One region of the Enterobacter sp. AC1 genome, then DNA from elsewhere that is predicted to be linked to it. Evidence: predicted binding sites of a transcription regulator. Region 1 holds the regulator's gene; each other region holds the start of a gene.
What was found. Region 1 encodes sigma-54, which starts transcription at its own class of promoters, with help from an activator protein. Its sites were predicted from a motif close to GTTGGCACANNTTTCGCTNT; they were not measured.
Positions count from the first base shown of each region.

Region 2: norV (anaerobic nitric oxide reductase flavorubredoxin) is a predicted target of sigma-54. The motif match lies at 1,372-1,391, and genes of this name have one in related genera.
Region 3: hypA (hydrogenase maturation nickel metallochaperone HypA) is a predicted target of sigma-54. The motif match lies at 4,632-4,651, and genes of this name have one in related genera.

Region 1 covers NZ_JBNDIZ010000006.1:224,885-230,931, forward strand. The annotation lists gene lptB (LPS export ABC transporter ATP-binding protein) at 2-727, shown strand; gene rpoN (RNA polymerase factor sigma-54) at 775-2,208, shown strand; gene hpf (ribosome hibernation promoting factor) at 2,231-2,518, shown strand; gene ptsN (PTS IIA-like nitrogen regulatory protein PtsN) at 2,601-3,092, shown strand; gene rapZ (RNase adapter RapZ) at 3,138-3,992, shown strand; gene npr (PTS phosphocarrier protein NPr) at 3,989-4,261, shown strand; gene mtgA (monofunctional biosynthetic peptidoglycan transglycosylase) at 4,301-5,026, opposite strand; gene elbB (isoprenoid biosynthesis glyoxalase ElbB) at 5,023-5,676, opposite strand; gene arcB (aerobic respiration two-component sensor histidine kinase ArcB) at 5,909-6,047, opposite strand, start outside.
Region 2 covers NZ_JBNDIZ010000011.1:11,607-17,653, forward strand. The annotation lists gene norV (anaerobic nitric oxide reductase flavorubredoxin) at 1-1,324, opposite strand, end outside; gene norR (nitric oxide reductase transcriptional regulator NorR) at 1,512-3,023, shown strand; gene gutQ (arabinose-5-phosphate isomerase GutQ) at 3,016-3,981, opposite strand; gene srlR (glucitol operon DNA-binding transcriptional repressor SrlR) at 3,974-4,747, opposite strand; gene gutM (transcriptional regulator GutM) at 4,811-5,170, opposite strand; gene srlD (sorbitol-6-phosphate dehydrogenase) at 5,238-6,017, opposite strand; gene srlB (PTS glucitol/sorbitol transporter subunit IIA) at 6,032-6,047, opposite strand, start outside.
Region 3 covers NZ_JBNDIZ010000007.1:3,581-9,627, forward strand. The annotation lists gene M2433_RS18210 (NADH-quinone oxidoreductase subunit C) at 1-573, opposite strand, end outside; gene M2433_RS18215 (respiratory chain complex I subunit 1 family protein) at 589-1,512, opposite strand; gene hycC (formate hydrogenlyase subunit 3) at 1,514-3,328, opposite strand; gene M2433_RS18225 (4Fe-4S dicluster domain-containing protein) at 3,325-3,933, opposite strand; gene hycA (formate hydrogenlyase regulator HycA) at 4,004-4,468, opposite strand; gene hypA (hydrogenase maturation nickel metallochaperone HypA) at 4,680-5,030, shown strand; gene hypB (hydrogenase nickel incorporation protein HypB) at 5,034-5,897, shown strand; gene M2433_RS18245 (HypC/HybG/HupF family hydrogenase formation chaperone) at 5,888-6,047, shown strand, end outside.

The DNA of each region.
Region 1 (6,047 bases):
TATGGCAACATTAACTGCAAAAAACCTCGCGAAGGCCTATAAGGGCCGCCGTGTCGTAGAAGATGTCAGTCTGACAGTCAACTCCGGCGAAATTGTGGGCCTGCTTGGCCCTAACGGTGCGGGTAAAACCACAACCTTCTACATGGTCGTTGGCATTGTGCCGCGCGATGCCGGCAACATTATCATTGACGATGAAGACATCAGCCTTCTGCCGCTGCACGCGCGCGCGCGCCGCGGGATCGGCTATCTGCCGCAGGAAGCTTCCATTTTCCGTCGTCTTAGCGTTTACGATAACCTGATGGCGGTCCTGCAGATTCGTAACGATCTGACCAGCGAACAGCGTCAGGATCGTGCCAACGAGCTGATGGAAGAGTTCCATATTGAGCATCTGCGTGACAGCCTCGGTCAGGCGCTCTCAGGGGGTGAACGTCGCCGCGTTGAGATCGCGCGTGCGCTGGCCGCAAACCCGAAATTTATCCTTCTGGATGAACCGTTTGCGGGCGTTGACCCCATCTCCGTTATCGACATTAAACGTATCATTGAGCACCTGCGTGACAGCGGGCTTGGCGTATTGATCACCGACCACAACGTGCGCGAAACGCTGGCCGTGTGTGAACGCGCGTATATTGTGAGCCAGGGCAATCTGATCGCCCACGGTACGCCGCAACAGATCCTCGAAGACGATCATGTTAAGCGCGTCTATCTTGGGGAAGACTTCAGACTCTGATAGGGTAGAGGTAATGTAACGCCGAACCGGAGAAAAATGCTCTGAACATGAAGCAAGGTTTGCAATTAAGGCTCAGCCAACAACTGGCGATGACGCCGCAGCTACAGCAGGCAATTCGCCTGTTGCAACTGTCCACGTTAGAACTTCAGCAGGAGCTCCAGCAGGCGCTGGACAGTAATCCCCTGCTGGAACAAACCGATCTTCATGACGAGGTAGAAACCCAGCAGTCGCAGGATACAGAAACGCTCGACACCGCGGATGCACTCGAACAAAAAGAGATGCCGGACGAGCTTCCGCTGGATGCCAGCTGGGACGAAATCTACACCGCCGGAACCCCTTCCGGTACGCGTGCAGACTACCAGGACGATGAGCTACCGGTCTATCAGGGCGAAACCACCCAGTCGCTTCAGGACTACCTGATGTGGCAGGTCGAGCTGACCCCCTTTTCCGACACCGATCGTGCAATTGCCACATCCATTGTCGATGCCGTTGATGACACGGGCTATTTAACCGTCACGCTGGACGATATCCTCGAAAGCATGGGCGACGAAGAGATTGAGCTTGAGGAAGTAGAAGCCGTACTCAAGCGTATCCAGCGTTTCGACCCGGTAGGCGTTGCCGCAAAAGATCTGCGCGACTGCCTGCTGATCCAGCTTTCTCAGTTCAGCAAAGAGACGCCATGGCTTGATGAGGCGCGCGTCATCATCAGCGATCATCTGGATCTGTTGGCTAACCACGATTTCCGCAGCCTGATGCGGGTCACGCGCCTGAAAGAAGACGTGCTGAAAGAAGCGGTGAATCTGATCCAGTCGCTCGATCCGCGTCCCGGTCAGTCGATCCAGACCAGCGAACCGGAGTACGTGATCCCGGATGTGCTGGTCAGAAAACACAATGACCGCTGGGTCGTTGAACTGAACTCTGATAGCATCCCTCGCCTGCAAATCAATCAGCAGTATGCCTCCATGTGCACCAGCGTGCGTAACGACTCCGACAATCAATATATTCGTAGCAATTTGCAGGAAGCGCGATGGTTGATCAAAAGTCTGGAGAGCCGAAATGATACGCTGCTACGCGTCAGCCGCTGCATTGTCGAACAGCAGCAGGCTTTCTTTGAGCAGGGCGAAGAGTATATGAAACCGATGGTGCTGGCAGATATCGCTCAGGCCGTCGAGATGCATGAATCAACCATTTCCCGTGTAACCACGCAGAAGTATCTGCACAGTCCGCGCGGTATTTTTGAGCTTAAGTATTTCTTCTCCAGCCACGTGAATACCGAGGGCGGCGGCGAAGCGTCGTCAACGGCGATTCGTGCCCTGGTGAAGAAGTTGATCGCCGCGGAAAACCCCGCGAAGCCACTGAGTGACAGTAAGTTAACCACCATGCTGTCCGATCAGGGTATTATGGTGGCACGTCGTACTGTTGCGAAGTATCGAGAGTCTTTATCCATTCCGCCGTCCAACCAGCGTAAACAGCTGGTCTGACACAACCGATAAGGAAGACACTATGCAGCTCAACATCACTGGACAAAACGTCGAAATTACTGAGGCTTTACGCGACTTTGTGAACACGAAGTTTGCCAAACTCGAGCAGTATTTCGAAAGGATCAACCAGGTCTATATTGTGTTGAAAGTGGAGAAAGTGACTCATATCTCGGATGCCACCCTGCATGTTAACGGGGGTGAACTCCATGCCAGTGCGGAAGGGCAAGACATGTACGCGGCTATCGACGGCTTGATTGATAAGCTTGCGCGACAGCTCAATAAACATAAAGATAAACTGAAACAACACTAATTGTCCGGGCAGTTAACGGGTGCAGGACGGCCTGTTGTGAAACACAACAGGCCATTTGTACAGTTAGCGCTTAGGTGAAATTATGATGAACAACGATTCCGCTCTTCAACTGAGCAATGTCCTTAACCAGGAATGTACCCGCAGTGCTGTTCACTGCCAGAGCAAAAAACGTGCGCTGGAGATCATCAGTGAACTGGCCGCAAAACAGCTGGGCCTGCCGCCGCAGGTGGTGTTCGAAGCGATCCTGACCCGTGAAAAAATGGGCAGTACCGGTATCGGCAACGGCATCGCGATCCCGCACGGCAAACTGGAAGAGGATACCCTGCGCGCCGTCGGTGTGTTTGTGCAGCTTGAAACACCTATCGCCTTCGATGCCATTGATAACCAGCCCGTCGATCTCCTCTTCGCGCTGCTGGTTCCTGCCGACCAGACGAAAACCCATCTGCATACGCTGTCGCTGGTCGCAAAACGCCTGGCCGATAAAACCATTTGCCGCCGGCTGCGCTCGGCCCAAAGTGATGAAGAACTCTATCAAATTATCACTGAAGCAGAAGGCAATCAGGATGATGCATAACCAGGAGATGGCCTTCACATCTGTTGTCCTGAGGAGAAACGGAACATGGTGCTGATGATTGTCAGTGGCCGTTCAGGGTCGGGGAAATCCGTTGCTCTGCGCGCGCTGGAAGACATGGGTTTTTACTGCGTAGATAACCTGCCGGTTGTATTGTTGCCCGACCTGGCTCAGACGCTTGCGGAAAGACAAACCTCTGCCGCCGTCAGTATCGACGTTCGTAACATGCCTGAATCGCCAGAAATTTTTGAGCAGGCGATGAGCAATCTGCCTGAGGCGTTTTCGCCTCAGCTGCTGTTCCTCGATGCAGACCGCAATACCCTGATCCGCCGCTACAGCGATACCCGCCGTTTGCACCCGCTTTCCAGTAAGAACCTCTCTCTGGAGAGCGCGATCGATGAAGAGAGCGATCTGCTGGAGCCGCTGCGCTCTCGTGCCGACCTGATTGTTGACACTTCTGAGATGTCCGTGCACGAGCTGGCGGAAATGCTGCGTACCCGGCTGTTGGGCAAGCGCGAGCGCGAACTGACAATGGTGTTCGAGTCCTTTGGCTTCAAGCACGGTATTCCAATTGATGCGGATTATGTTTTCGACGTTCGCTTCCTGCCGAACCCGCACTGGGATCCGAAACTGCGTCCAATGACAGGTCTGGATAAACCCGTCGCAGCCTTCCTCGACAGGCACACAGAAGTTCACAATTTTATCTACCAGACGCGAAGCTACCTTGAGCTATGGTTACCTATGCTGGAGACAAACAATCGTAGCTACCTGACGGTGGCGATTGGCTGTACCGGCGGTAAGCATCGTTCGGTTTACATCGCCGAACAGCTGGCCGACTATTTCCGCTCGCGCGGGAAGAACGTCCAGTCCCGTCATCGCACGCTGGAAAAACGTAAAACATGACCGTAAAACAAACCGTTGAGATCACCAATAAGCTGGGCATGCATGCACGCCCGGCGATGAAACTGTTTGAACTGATGCAGGGTTTCGATGCGGAAGTTCTGCTGCGGAATGACGAAGGTACCGAAGCGGAAGCAAACAGCGTGATCGCGCTGCTGATGCTGGACTCCGCTAAAGGGCGCCAGATTGAAGTAGAAGCCACCGGCCCTCAGGAAGAGGAAGCACTGGCGGCGGTCATTGCCCTGTTTAACGCAGGGTTCGACGAAGATTAAGCTCGGCTATCCAGGCGGGTGGCGCTGCGCTTACCCGCCCTACATTAATTTATTACGCTCCATAAACCCTTCCCCTCCCAACTGACTCATCTGGCGCATAATCCACGCCTGTCGGCTTCGCACGTACCCTGATGGGGCACTGGCTTTAAAGCGGATAGGATTAGGTAAGACAGCAGCCAGGAGTGCCGCTTCTGACATACTCAGACGGCTGGCCGGTTTATTGAAATAACGCTGTGCGGCAGCTTCCACACCGAATATGCCGTCACCGAACTCGGCGACGTTGAGATACACAGTCAGGATGCGCTTTTTGCTCCAGACCGATTCCATCCCCAGGGTCAGTCCCGCTTCCAGCCCTTTTCGTACCCAGCTTCGCCCATCCCACAGAAACAGGTTTTTGGCCGTCTGTTGCGACAGCGTTGACGCGCCTCGCACGCGGTTTTCGTGGCGTTCGTTATGGGCAAGCGCCTTCTCAATGGCCGCAACGTCGAACCCCCAGTGCTCCGGGAATTTCTGATCCTCCGCCGCGATGACCGCCAGCCCCATAAACGGTGAGATTGCGTCCATGCTTACCCAGTCCGAGTGGGCCACATAGCTGAAATCGCCGGTGAGCCACGCGCCGAGCTGACGCTCAACCATAACGGCAGAGAACGGAACCGGCATAATGCTGAATAATGCCAGCCCGCCTCCCCAGAATACCGCCAGCACAAGAACGATGCGCAAGAGAATACGTTTCACCCATGCGCCTGCGCCAAATTGACGTCTCATTCAGTGAGCACCAGAACGCGGGCCACCAGCTTTTCAATACCGGAGGCGGCCTCAGCGATATTATTTGCCAGCATATACGCCGGCGTGGTGACAATCTTGTTATCTTCATCAACCACAATGTCATCAACCGGGCACGGAACGTGTTCGCCCCCCATTTCCTCCACGATCTCTGCGGTATCAATATCGGTGCCTATCGTCAGCCGCAGCGGGAAATCAAAAATTTTAGGCAGCATGGCTGGCGCGATACAGATAAAGCCCAGCGGTTTACCCGCCGCGTGCATGGCCTGCGACAACGTTTTTAGATGAGGATCGACCTGACACTCCGCGCCCTGTGCGGCAAAGGTGCTGAGATTTTTGGCCGCGCCAAATCCGCCCGGGACAATTAGCGCATCAAGCTCTGCGGCATCTGCCTGAATAAGAGGATGGATGTCCCCGCGCGCGATACGCGCGGCTTCAATCAGCACGTTACGGGTTTCCGCCATTGGCTCACCGGTCAGATGGTTAATCACATCAGCCTGATTTTTGTCTGGCGCAAAGCAAATCACCTCTGCTCCCTGTTTTGCCAAAGCCAGCAGCGTAATGACGGCTTCGTGTATCTCAGAACCATCGTAAACACCGCATCCGCTCAGCACGACACCAATCTTTTTCATCATGACTATCCTTTTCTGCAACTGGCTGAAGCACATTAATAATTTTGATTAAAACGCTATGCTTCACACATTTCACTGATTCATGTAACAAACCATTTAAGATTTGCTATCTTATCTGCGTGCGGCCTAAATTTTTCAGGCGGCGCCGATTCGAAAATAACTTTAAAAAACAGGCGCAGCCACGATTTCCCTGGTGTTGGCGCAGTATTCGCGCACCCCGGTTAAGCCGGGGTCATTTTTTTCTGGCGTCGACCCAGGCTTTAAGCACCGCAACATCGTTTTGCCACTCTTGTTTCATCTCTTCCACCCAATCACCCACGTTATCTTCCCATGCAGGTAAATCAGGCGACTGAATCTGTTGACCCAGCTGC
Region 2 (6,047 bases), on a different contig from region 1:
CCAGCTCTGGGTCGTAGATCCACTGGCAGACGCTGCACTGCATGCGTGGGCCGAGATCGGCGGCGGCAGATTCACAGGCGGTCGCTTCAGGCGCTGGGGCCGCGGCGGGTGCGGCTTCCGGAAGCGGTGCAAGCGCCCACTGACGGGCAATATCGCGGCCGTGCTGGCGGCAGATCTCCAGGGCGTCGATATCCGGGCGCCACTTGGCCTTCAGGCTCATGGACATCTCAAAGCCCGCATCCTGTAAGCGGGTGGAGAGACGGTCTACCGCGCCGCCGCTCCAGCCGTGAGAGCCAAAGGCGCTGGCGCGTTTGTTACGGAAGCGCAGGCCGGTCATCTCTTCTACCAGACCGGCAATTTTCGGCATCATCACGTTGTTCATGGTGGAGGTACCCACCAGCACGCCTTTAGAGCGGAAAACGTTGGTGAGGATTTCGTTTTTATCGCTGCGCGCCACGTTGAAGATTTTCACCGCCACGTTCGGATCCACTTCGTTGATGCCCTGGGCAATGGCGTCCGCCATCATGCGGGTGTTGTTGGACATGGTGTCGTAGAAGATCGTGATGCGGTCTTCCTGATAGTCCGCCGCCCACTTCAGGTACAGCTCGACGATCTGGGTCGGGTTCTCTCGCCACACCACGCCGTGGGAGGTGGCAATCATATCCACCGGCAGGTTAAAGCCGAGGATCTCGGTGATTTTTGGCGTCACCAGGCGGCTGAACGGGGTCAGGATGTTGGCGTAGTAGCGCTGGCACTGTTCGAACAGTTCGGTCTGATCCACTTCGTCGTTGAACAGGCGCTCGTCGCAGTAGTGCTGGCCGAAGGCGTCATTGCTGAACAGCACCGCGTCGCCGGTCATGTAGGTCATCATGCTGTCCGGCCAGTGCAGCATCGGGGTTTCCACGAAGATCAGCTGTTTGCCGTTGCCGATATCCAGGGCGTCACCGGTTTTCACGGTGTGGAAATTCCACTCCGGATGGTGGTGGTGACCGTTGATCGAGTCGATGGCGTTGGTGGTGCAGTAGATCGGCGTGTTCGGAATGTAAGACATCAGCTCGGTCAGCGCGCCGGCGTGGTCCTCTTCCGCATGGTTGATGATGATGTAGTCGATGGCGTCGAGATCGATTTCGCTGCGCAGGTTCTGCACGAACTCGCGGCTGAATTTGTGATCGACGGTATCGATCAGCACGTTTTTACCTTCCCGGATGAGATAGCTGTTGTAGCTGCTGCCGCGCAGCGTTTTGTACTCCGTCCCGTGGAAGTCGCGTACTTCCCAGTCACGTTGACCAACCCAATGAATGTTATTTTTAACCAGAATAGACATAGCAACCTCAGCGTAATATCGCGTTTTTCAAATAAGATGGTTTGCTTATATCAAGTTGCGTGCCAACTTTTATTCTATTGATTTTACTGGATTATTATTTTTATGACTCTTAATGGGTAGTCATTATGACTATTCATATTGCAGTCAATATGACAACATGCATTGTCAAAATGACAGCGAGGCAGACATGAGCTTTTCCGTAGACGTGCTGGCGAAGATCGCCATTGAACTGCAAACCGGCATCGGCCATCAGGACCGCTTTCAGCGGCTGATCTCCACGCTGCGCCACGTGCTGGCATGCGATGCCTCGGCGCTGCTGCGCTACGAGGGGCGACAGTTTATTCCGCTGGCTATCGACGGGCTGTCCAGAGACGTTCTCGGGCGGCGTTTTACCCTTGAAGGTCATCCGCGGCTGGAGACCATCGCCCGGGCCGGGGACGTGGTGCGTTTCCCGGCGGACAGCGATTTGCCCGACCCGTACGACGGGCTTATTCCGGGCCAGGAGAGCCTGAAGGTGCACGCCTGTATCGGCCTGCCGCTGTTTGCCGGGCAAAACCTGATTGGGGCGCTGACGCTCGACGGCATGTCGCCGGACCAGTTCGACACCTTCAGCGACGAAGAGCTGCGCCTGATTGCCGCGCTGGCCGCCGGGGCGCTGAACAACGCCCTGCTGATTGAACAGCTGGAGAGCCAGAACATTCTTCCCGGCAGCCCGGCGGCGTTTGAGCAGGTGGCGCATACGGAGATGATTGGCCTTTCGCCGGGCATGGCGCAGCTCAAAAAAGAGATTGAGATCGTCGCCGCCTCCGATTTGAACGTGCTGATCTTCGGGGAAACCGGCACAGGTAAAGAGCTGGTGGCAAAGTCCATTCACGAAGCCTCGCCGCGCGCGGTGAACCCGCTGGTGTACCTCAACTGCGCCGCGCTGCCGGAGAGCGTGGCGGAAAGCGAGCTGTTTGGCCACGTCAAAGGGGCGTTTACCGGGGCCATCAGCAACCGCAGCGGCAAGTTTGAAATGGCCGATAACGGCACGCTGTTTCTGGATGAGATTGGTGAGCTTTCCCTGTCGTTACAGGCCAAGCTCCTGCGCGTGTTGCAGTACGGCGATATCCAGCGCGTGGGGGATGACCGCAGCCACAGAGTGGACGTGCGCGTGCTGGCGGCGACGAACCGCGACCTGCGTGAAGAGGTACTGGCCGGGAACTTCCGCGCTGACCTGTTCCACCGCCTGAGCGTGTTCCCGCTTACCGTGCCGCCGCTCCGCGAGCGCGGGGACGACGTGCTGCTGCTGGCGGGCTTTTTCTGTGAGCAGTGCCGTCTCAGGATGGGGCTTTCCCGCGTGGTGTTAAGCCCGGGGGCGAGAGCGCATCTGCTGAGCTACGGCTGGCCGGGCAACGTGCGCGAGCTGGAGCATGCGATTTACCGCGCGGTGGTGCTGGCGCGGGCAACGCGTTCGGGTGATGAGGTGGTGATCCACGCGCGTCATTTTGCGTTGCATGATGACGCCGTACAGGCGGTGGCCCAGCGTGAGCCAGAGAGTGCCAATGAGAACCTGCGCGAGGCGACGGAAGCGTTCCAGCGCCAGATGATTACCCGCGCGCTGGAGCAGAACAACCGCAGCTGGGCGGCGTGCGCGCGGGCGCTGGAGATGGACGTCGCCAACCTGCACCGGCTGGCGAAGCGTCTGGGGCTTAAATAATCCCGGCCTGGTAGAAATCCTGCAGGTTAATGGCGCCGCACAGCCTGCCGGCGTCATCCACCACCGGCGCGGCGGTGATTTTACGCTTCATCAGACTCTCTTTGGCCTCAATGGCGCGGCTCTCGGCGTTCAGCGTCAGCCCGCCCTGGGTCATCGCTTCCGAAACCCGCGCTTCCAGCCTGCCGCCGCCCACCAGCCAGCGGCGCAGGTCGCCGTCGGTAAAGACGCCCTTCACGAAGCCGTCGCTGTCGCAAACCGCCACCAGGCCCAGGCCGGTGCGGCTGAGCTCCAGCATCGCGTCCATGACGCTGGTGTCGAGTTTAACCTGCGGAATGGCATCGTCGGTGCGCATCAGGTGATGCACTTTATTGAGCAGCCTCGCGCCGAGTGCCCCCGCCGGATGCGAACGGGCAAAATCTTCTTCGTTAAAGCCGCGCGCCTGCATCACCGCCATCGCCAGTGCGTCGCCCATCATCAGGGTGTTAACGGTGCTGGAGGTCGGGGCGAGGTGCATCGGGCAGGCTTCGCGCTCGACGGAAATGTCCAGCGTCGCTTTGGCGGCCAGCGCCAGCGGCGAGCGGGACTTCCCGGTCATCGCCAGCAGAGCGACCGACTTTTCCTGCAGGCGCGGAATAATGAGATCCAGCTCTTTCGCCGAGCCGGAGTAGGAGATAAACAGCATCACGTCGCGGCTTTCAATCATTCCCAGATCGCCGTGCAGCGCTTCCGCCGGATGCACGAAGAAAGCAGGCGTTCCGGTGCTGGCCAGCGTCGCGGCGATCTTTTTGCCAATATGGCCGGATTTCCCGATCCCGGAGACAATCACCTTTCCTTCGCAGTGAATAATGGTGTTGGCCGCGCGAACAAACTCCTCGCCCAGGCGCTCCGGCAGGCGGCTGGCTTCCTGCAGCTCCAGCATCAGGGTCTGGCGGCCCGCGTTTAACAGAAAATCACTCATCTTTCTCTCCGGTTACGATCACGTCGATGCCTTTTTCTTCCAGCGCTTTTTTGAACGCCGGGTCGATACCCGCGTCGGTAATCAGCTTGTCGACGCTCTCCAGGCTACAGACAATGTTGGGACTTTTGCGGCCAAACTTCGACGAGTCCGCCATCAGAATCACTTCCCGCGCGGCGTTGCACATCGCTTTGCTGACGCTGAACACCTCGTTGAAGGTGGTAACGCCCGCGTTCAGGTCGATGCCGTCAGTGCCCATAAACAGTTTATCGAAGCTGAAGTGGTCGAAGGCGTTCTCCGCCAGCTGGCCGTGAAACGATGCGGATTTTTTACGGAAGGTACCGCCGGGCATCAGGATGGTCTGTTCGCTGTCAAACTCCGACAGGGCGTTGACGATGTGCAGGCTGTTGGTCATCACCGTGATGTTATTAAAGCGGCTGAGCAGGGGGATCATCTGCAGGACGGTGCTGCCGGCGTCAAGGATAATGGAGTCGCCATCGTGGATAAATTTCACCGCCGCTTCGGCGATCAGCGCCTTCTGGTGGGTGTTGATCAGCGTTTTGTGATCGATAGGCGGGTCCGCTTCGTCCTTATTGAGCACCACGCCGCCGTAGGTTCGAATGACGGCGCCAGAGTTTTCGAGCAATACCAGATCCTTGCGTATTGTTGTGCCGGTGGTGTCAAAGTAGTGGGCCAGATCGTCTACCGAGCATTTTCCCTGCTTTTGCAGATGCTCAAGAATGGCCGCCTGCCGCTGACGAGGTTTCATAGGCGCTTCGTTCCTTAGGTTGCGAAATGATAATTTCGCAAGTCTATAGCTTTCACAACGAAATTATCCATGTTTCAGATTAAGCGCTAATGATAGTGCATTCTGACAGAGTGGATCATGGGGAAAGATCACATCAGGCCGCAATTCCTGCAGCGAAATGCCGTTAATTGCCTGGATTTTCACCGGTCGCGCGAAGACCGTCATGCCGCGCATGATGAGCGAATCGCAGACGTTATTATTTTCATCCAGCGCCACGGCGACGACGACCCGCGGTTTGAAGCGTCCGCCGGAACGCCCGACGCCCACGCGGCCTTTCTGACACAGGGCGTCAAACGCGCGGTTAAACTGGTGGATCTGCCAGCCGCCAAACGCCATCTGGCAGATCCAGGCGAGGGCGGCGACGGTGATGAGTGCGGTGACCATATCGGCTCCTTATTATGTTCCCTCTCCCGGTGGGAGAGGGTTAGGGTGAGGGCATCAGGCCGCTCGATCAGAACATCACCTGCCCGCCGGTGACGTTAATCGACTGTCCGGTGCAGTAAGACGCTTTCGGGCTGGCGTAAAACAGCAGCATGTTCAGCACGTCCTGATAGTCGCACCCGCGCTTGAGCGGCACTTTATCGATATAGTACTGCTCCACCTCGTCCGCTTTGATGCCAAGCTTGGTGGCGTACTGCGGCAGCAGGGACTGGAACATCGGCGATTTCAGCAGGTTGCCCAGCATCAGCGAGTGAACGGTAATACCGTATTCGGCCAGATCCAGCGCCAGAGACTGCGTCAGCCCCACGCCGCCAAACTTCGCCGCGCTGTAGCCGGAGTTGTGCTTGCTGCCCACCTTCCCTGATTTTGAGTTGATCTGAATGATGCGCCCCTGAATGCCGTCGCGGATCATCAGACGGGAAAACTCGCGGGCGCAGAGGAAATAGCCCACCAGGTTCACCTGCAGCGAGCGGTCAAAATCCCCCAGCGCGAAATCGCTGATAAAGGCCGCTTTCGCAATCCCCGCGCTGTAGACCAGCAGATCGGTACGCCCAAAAATCTCGTCCACGCCGCGGGCCAGCGCCATCACGCTCTGCTCGCTGGTGGCGTCGGCACCAAAGCCGTACGCCATCCCCTCACCAAACTCGGTGTTGATGGTATCCGCCACGCGGGCGGCTTTTTCACTCTGAATGTCCACTACCGCCACGCGGTAACCCTCTGCGGCAAGCCCACGGCAGAGGAACTCGCCTAAGGTTTGTCCCCCACCAATGACAACGGCAACCTGACTCATGTGTATCTCCTTAATTACGCAACAAATTTT
Region 3 (6,047 bases), on a different contig from region 1:
GGAGGTGACGTGCAGCGGGCCGATCGGCACCACGTTGTTCTTCTTGCTGCCAAGCTCGTTGATGAACTCGTAGGTTTCGCTGTCGGTGGTCGGCGCCGGGCGCTGGCGGTAGTCCATGCTGTCTTTGCGCAGCGGGTAGAGTTCATCCGGCCAGTCGTCCGGCAGCACCAGGCGACGCTCGTCCGGCAGGCCAACCGGCACCAGGCCGTACATGTCGCGCACTTCGCGCTCGCCCCAGACGGCGGCGGGCACGCGCGGCGTGACGGACGGGTATTCCGGTTTAGCCGGATCGACCTCCGCGCGCACGGTGAGCCAGCACTTATCCCCCTGCTCCATCGACATCACGTAGTACACGGCGTAATTGCCGCACAGCTGGCGCTCGTCGTTACCGAACAGCACCGACAGCCAGCCGCCCTGCTGGTAGTAGAGAAACTCCACCACTTCCGGCAGATAGTTCACCTTTACGGTGACGGTTATCTGGTCTTTGGTTTGCCAGGACTCCTCCAGCACCACGCCGGGGAAGGCCTGATGCAACGCGGCGAGATACTGCTGACCTTTCTTTTCTTCAGACATAAAAACTCTCTTTAATCACGCCACCAGCAAGGAGACGAACGCTAAAAATGCAAAACCAAAACCGGCCCAGGTGATGCGCGACGTTTCCACAAAACGCAGGCGCGCCATGCTGTTTTCAAACAGGGCAATCACCAGCACGCCGACCAGCAGCTTGAGGGCGGCCACCACCACGGCCAGCACAAGGCCGCCTGCGGAGAAGTGCGTCATCTGCCCCCACGGGAAGAAGACGCCGACAAACATCTGCAGCACCACCAGCTGTTTGAGGCTGATGCCCCACTTCAGCACCGCAAAGCCGTAGCCGCTGTATTCGGTGAGCGGCCCTTCCTGCAGCTCCTGCTCGGCTTCCGCAAGGTCAAACGGCAGTTTGCCCATCTCGATAAAGGTGGCGAACGCGCAGGCGCACAGCGCCAGCACCAGCGGGATCGAACGTGCCACAGGCCAGTGATAAACGGTGTCGGTGATAAAGCTGATATGGGTGGAACCCGCGACCTGCGCGGCGACCCACAGCCCGAGCAGCAGGATCGGCTCAACCAGCACGCCCAGCATCGCCTCGCGGCTGGCGCCGATGCCGGTAAACGGGCTTCCGGTGTCCAGACCCGCAATGGCAAAGAAGAAGCGGGCAATGGCGAAGAGGTAAATCAGCGTAATCAGATCGCCAAGCGCCGGCAGCGGCGCCGCCACCGTGACCACCGGCAGCGCGGTGGCGATGGTCAGCATCACCCCCACCATCAGAAACGGCGTCAGGCGAAAGACCCAGCCAGCGGCATCCGGGGCCACGCTCTGACGAGAAAGCAGCTTGAAGAGATCGCGGTACTCCTGAAGCACGCCAGGCCCGCGACGGTTGTGCATCCGGGCGCGCGCCACGCGGCTAATCCCGGAAAGCAGCGGCGCAGCGGCGAACAGCACCAGCGCCTGAAGTAATGCCAGTAACAAACTCATGTCAGGCTCCTCGTGAAATCACAATCACCACCAGCACCGCCAGCTCGATGACCGCCAGACGGCGGAACAGTGCGGGCGCGGCAGCACTTTGCCAGCCGGGTACCCAGCCCACCGGATTGAGCCAGTGGCGCAGCTTCAGCACGGCGGCGAAGTTCTCCTTCACCGGCATGGCGAAACCGTGGGCGGTGATAACCATCGACTGTTCGTGTTCGTAGCCGCAGGCCCACGCCGCACCGCGAGAGCGGGAAGAGAGTCGGTCGCGTTTGAAGAACAGCATCAGGACGAGCGGCAGCAGCGGTGCACCAATCAGCAGCAGCGCGATCGTGGGCTGAGAGACGGTGGTATTCGCCACGGTCAACGGCAGCGGAATAGCGCTTCCCAGCAGCGGCAGCAGCCACGGCGCGGCGACGCCGCCCGCGATGCAGCACAGGGCCAGCGCAACCACGCAGGCACACATCAGTACCGGTGCGCAGCAGGCGTTTTCCGCTTCGCGGGTGCGCGGCGCGCCGAGGAAGGTGACGCCGTAGACTTTCGCCATGCACATCACCGCCAGCGCCCCGGTAATCGCCAGCCCGACCGCCAGCAGCGGCCCCAGCAGACGGGCGATAAACGCGTCGCTCTGGCCGAGCGCGAAGAAGGACTGATAGATCACCCACTCCCCGGCAAAGCCGTTCAGCGGCGGCAGCGCGGCCATCGCCATCAGCCCGACCAGCATCGCCAGTGAAATCACCGGCATCTTTTTGCCAATCCCACCGAGCTTTTCAATATCCCGATGGCCGGTGCGGAACCAGACGCTTCCCGCGCCAAGGAACAGGGTGCTTTTAAACAGGCTGTGGTTGACGAGGTGATAGAGACCGCCGATAAAACCGGCGGCAATCAGCGCCGGTTGGTTCAGCGCCAGCCCTGTCACGCCCGCGCCCAGGCCAAGCAGGATGATGCCGATATTTTCGAGGGTGTGATACGCCAGCAGACGCTGGATATTGTGCTCCATCAGCGCGTACAGGCCGCCGACGAAGGCGGTAACCATCCCGGCGACCAGCAGCACAACACCCCACCACAGCGGCGGTTGTCCGCCGGCCAGCGTAATCGCCAGAATCCCGAACAGACCGACCTTCATCACCACCACAGAAAACAGCGCGGCGGCGGGCGCGGAGGCATTTTCATGCGCCTGCGGCACCCAGCCGTGCAGCGGGATGATTCCGGCGAGCAGGCCAAAGCCGAGTACGCTCAGCAGCCAGACGTCATTCCCCAGCGGACGGCCGTTGAGCGCAGCGAAGTCCAGCGTGCCGAAGCGTTGCCACACCAGCCAGCAGGCCAGCGCCAGCAGCAGCGTCCCCAGGCGCCCCAGCGCAAACCACAGTTTGCCGGAGGCGCTGCAGCCCGTCAGGAACACGCCGCAGAGCGCCATGATCTCCGCCATTACCACCAGCGCGCCGAGGTTGCTGGCGATAACGGTGCAGACCGCCGTCGCCATCAGCAGATTGACCAGCAGGCCGTTGGCTTTAGCGTGCGGGTGGCGGTGCCAGTCGATATTGAACAGGCTGATAAACAGCCCGCACAGGCCAAACGTCACCAGCCAGACGGCGTTCAGCGGCGCGATCTCAACGGCGTGGTGAATCAGCGGCACGAGCGCGTCAACGGATTGCCCGCCGAGCAGAACGGCACCGCCTGCCGCCAGCGTCATCAGGCTACCTACCGCCCCGCCGACCCCGGCGACCAAGCCGCTGAGGGTTTTATGGAAAGAGAAGAGCTGCGCCAGAACGGCGGCGGCAGCAAAACAGGCTACCGCGCTGGTAATCATCATCGCCGCGTTCATTTCGCCCCCTCGTTAAGCGCCTGTAGCAGAGAAAGGTCGCCAAAATCACTGTTGATGGTCAGCTCGCGTTTACGCTTGCTGGTACGTGCGATGTCGCGAATATTAACCAGAATCAACGCTTTGGTTGGGCAGGTGCGCACGCAGGCCGGTCCCTGCTCATCGAAGCTGCACAGGTCGCACTTCACCGCAACGGCGCGGATGCCGGGCACCCAGTCCAGCAGCGAGCTTACGCGCGCCGGCGCCGGCGGCGCGGGCGGGGCTTTTGGCGAGTTGGCATTCGCCGGGATGTGCAGCGGGCGGCTGCCGGAAAATTCAATCGCGCCGAACGGGCAGGCAATGCCGCACAGCTTGCAGCTTACGCACAGGCTTTCGTTCAGCTGGACAGCGCCATCAACGCGGGTGATGGCATTCACGGGACAGACGCCCGCGCAGGGGGCATCTTCACAGTGGTGGCAGAGCTGCGGGGCAGACTCTTTTTCATTACGCATGACGTGCAGGCGCGGCATGGACTGCAGCCCATGCAGGCGATGCGTTTCCGAACACGCCGCCTCACAGGTTCGACAGCCAATACAGACCGTCGAGTCAGCAATTACAAAACGGTTCACCGGGTCATCCTCTGGTGATAGTCATTTTTGACGAAAAACTGTCTTGTCGACACTTCTCGACACGCATCGGTCAGGCCACGTTTGCTGAGGCATTTCCGTCCAACAGCTGCTTCAGGTTGACCGGGAGATCGTTCTCAACGGCGGCGTACAGGCCGTTATAAACCGGCGCGATTTTTTCCAGATAGTGCTCCAGCACCTGCTGGCGATCGCGGTTGCTGACGTGGCCGTCCACCATGCCATCGGCCATCAGCTGCGCCTTCGCAATACACTGTTTTTGGCCATCTTTTGTCTCGAGGTGGTACTCAATGGTGTGGCTGTTGAAGTTATCCGCCAGGGTAACGTTGATGATGAAATGGCCGAAGAGGACAAAGCGCATGTCGCCCTGCGCCGCACAGCTCATCGCGTGGTGAAGACGTGCTTTCGAGAGGGTAATGCCCTGTACCAGAGAGTTGCAGTACAGGTGCCACTGGTCCTGCAGCTGCTGATGACGCTGCGCGATGTAATCCGCTTTTTCGCTGATTTCCCAAATAGTCATAGAAGGTATCCGTTTAATGGAGATAGCGGCTGTTAAGCAGATTCCATGCCAGTTTTTATTTCGCTGATTTTAAAGGAATTAAACCGGAAAGCCGCTGTCAACGCCGCGGTGTCGACGTGTCATTTCGACAGCGTTGACATCGACACGCCTTAACAAAAATCAAGCTGGCACTGTTATTGCATTCAATGGCGCAATTCATTGAGGAGGCGTTATGCACGAAATCACCCTCTGCCAACGGGCTCTGGAACTTATCGAACAGCAGGCAGTGCAAAACCACGCGAAGCGCGTTACCGGCGTCTGGCTGAAGGTCGGGGCGTTTTCCTGCGTCGAGACCAGCGCGCTGAATTTCTGTTTTGAGCTAGTGTGCCGCGGCACGCTGGCGGAAGGTTGCGAACTGCATATTGAAGAGCAGCAGGCAGAGTGCTGGTGCGGGCAGTGCCAGCAGTACGTCACCCTGCTGTCATCGAAGGTTCAGCGCTGTCCGCAGTGCCAGAGCACCGGGCTGCGCATCGTGGCGGATGACGGTATGCAGATCCAACGCCTCGAAATCGAGAAGGAGTAAAGTATGTGTAGTACCTGCGGTTGCGCCGAAGGCAACCTGTATATAGAAGGGGATGAACACCGTCCCCACTCCGCGTTTCGCTCCGCGCCCTTTTCACCAGCCCCACGCCCCTCTGCGGCACTGACCGGGATCGCTTTCATCCCGCAGCGGTCCGATGCGGGCGATCTCCACTACGGCCACGGCGAAGCGGGTACCCACGCGCCGGGCATCAGCCAGCGCCAGATGCTGGAGGTGGAGATCAACGTGCTGGACAAAAATAACCAGATTGCCTCCCGCAACCGCGCCCGCTTTGCCACCCGCAAACAGCTGGTGCTGAACCTGGTCTCCAGCCCCGGCTCCGGCAAAACCACGCTGCTCACGGAAACGCTCAAGCGCCTGAACGGGCGCGTCTCCTGCGCGGTGATCGAAGGCGATCAGCAAACCGTTAACGACGCGGCGCGCATTCGCGAAACCGGTACCCCGGCAATTCAGGTCAACACCGGCAAAGGCTGCCATCTGGATGCGCAGATGATTGCCGACGCGGCTCCGCGCCTGCCGCTGGCGGATAACGGCATCCTGTTTATTGAAAACGTCGGCAACCTGGTCTGTCCGGCGAGCTTCGACCTCGGTGAACGGCATAAAGTCGCGGTGCTTTCGGTGACCGAAGGCGAAGACAAGCCGCTGAAGTACCCGCATATGTTTGCCGCCGCCTCCCTCATGCTGCTGAACAAAGTCGACCTGCTGCCGTACCTGAACTTCGACGTGGATAAGTGCCTGTCCTGGGCCCGCGAGGTGAACCCGGAGATTGAGATCCTGCTGGTCTCCGCCACGCGCGGCGACGGCATGGACGGCTGGCTACACTGGCTGGAGAACGAACGATGTGCATAGGCGTACCGGGACAGATTCACTCCATCGACGGTAATCAGGCCAAAGTCGTGGTCTGCGGCATCCTGCGCGACGTCGACCTGACGCTGGTCGGCAGCAGCGATGAAAGCGGCGCCTCGCGTCTCGGCCAGTGGGTGCTTGTGCACGTGGGGT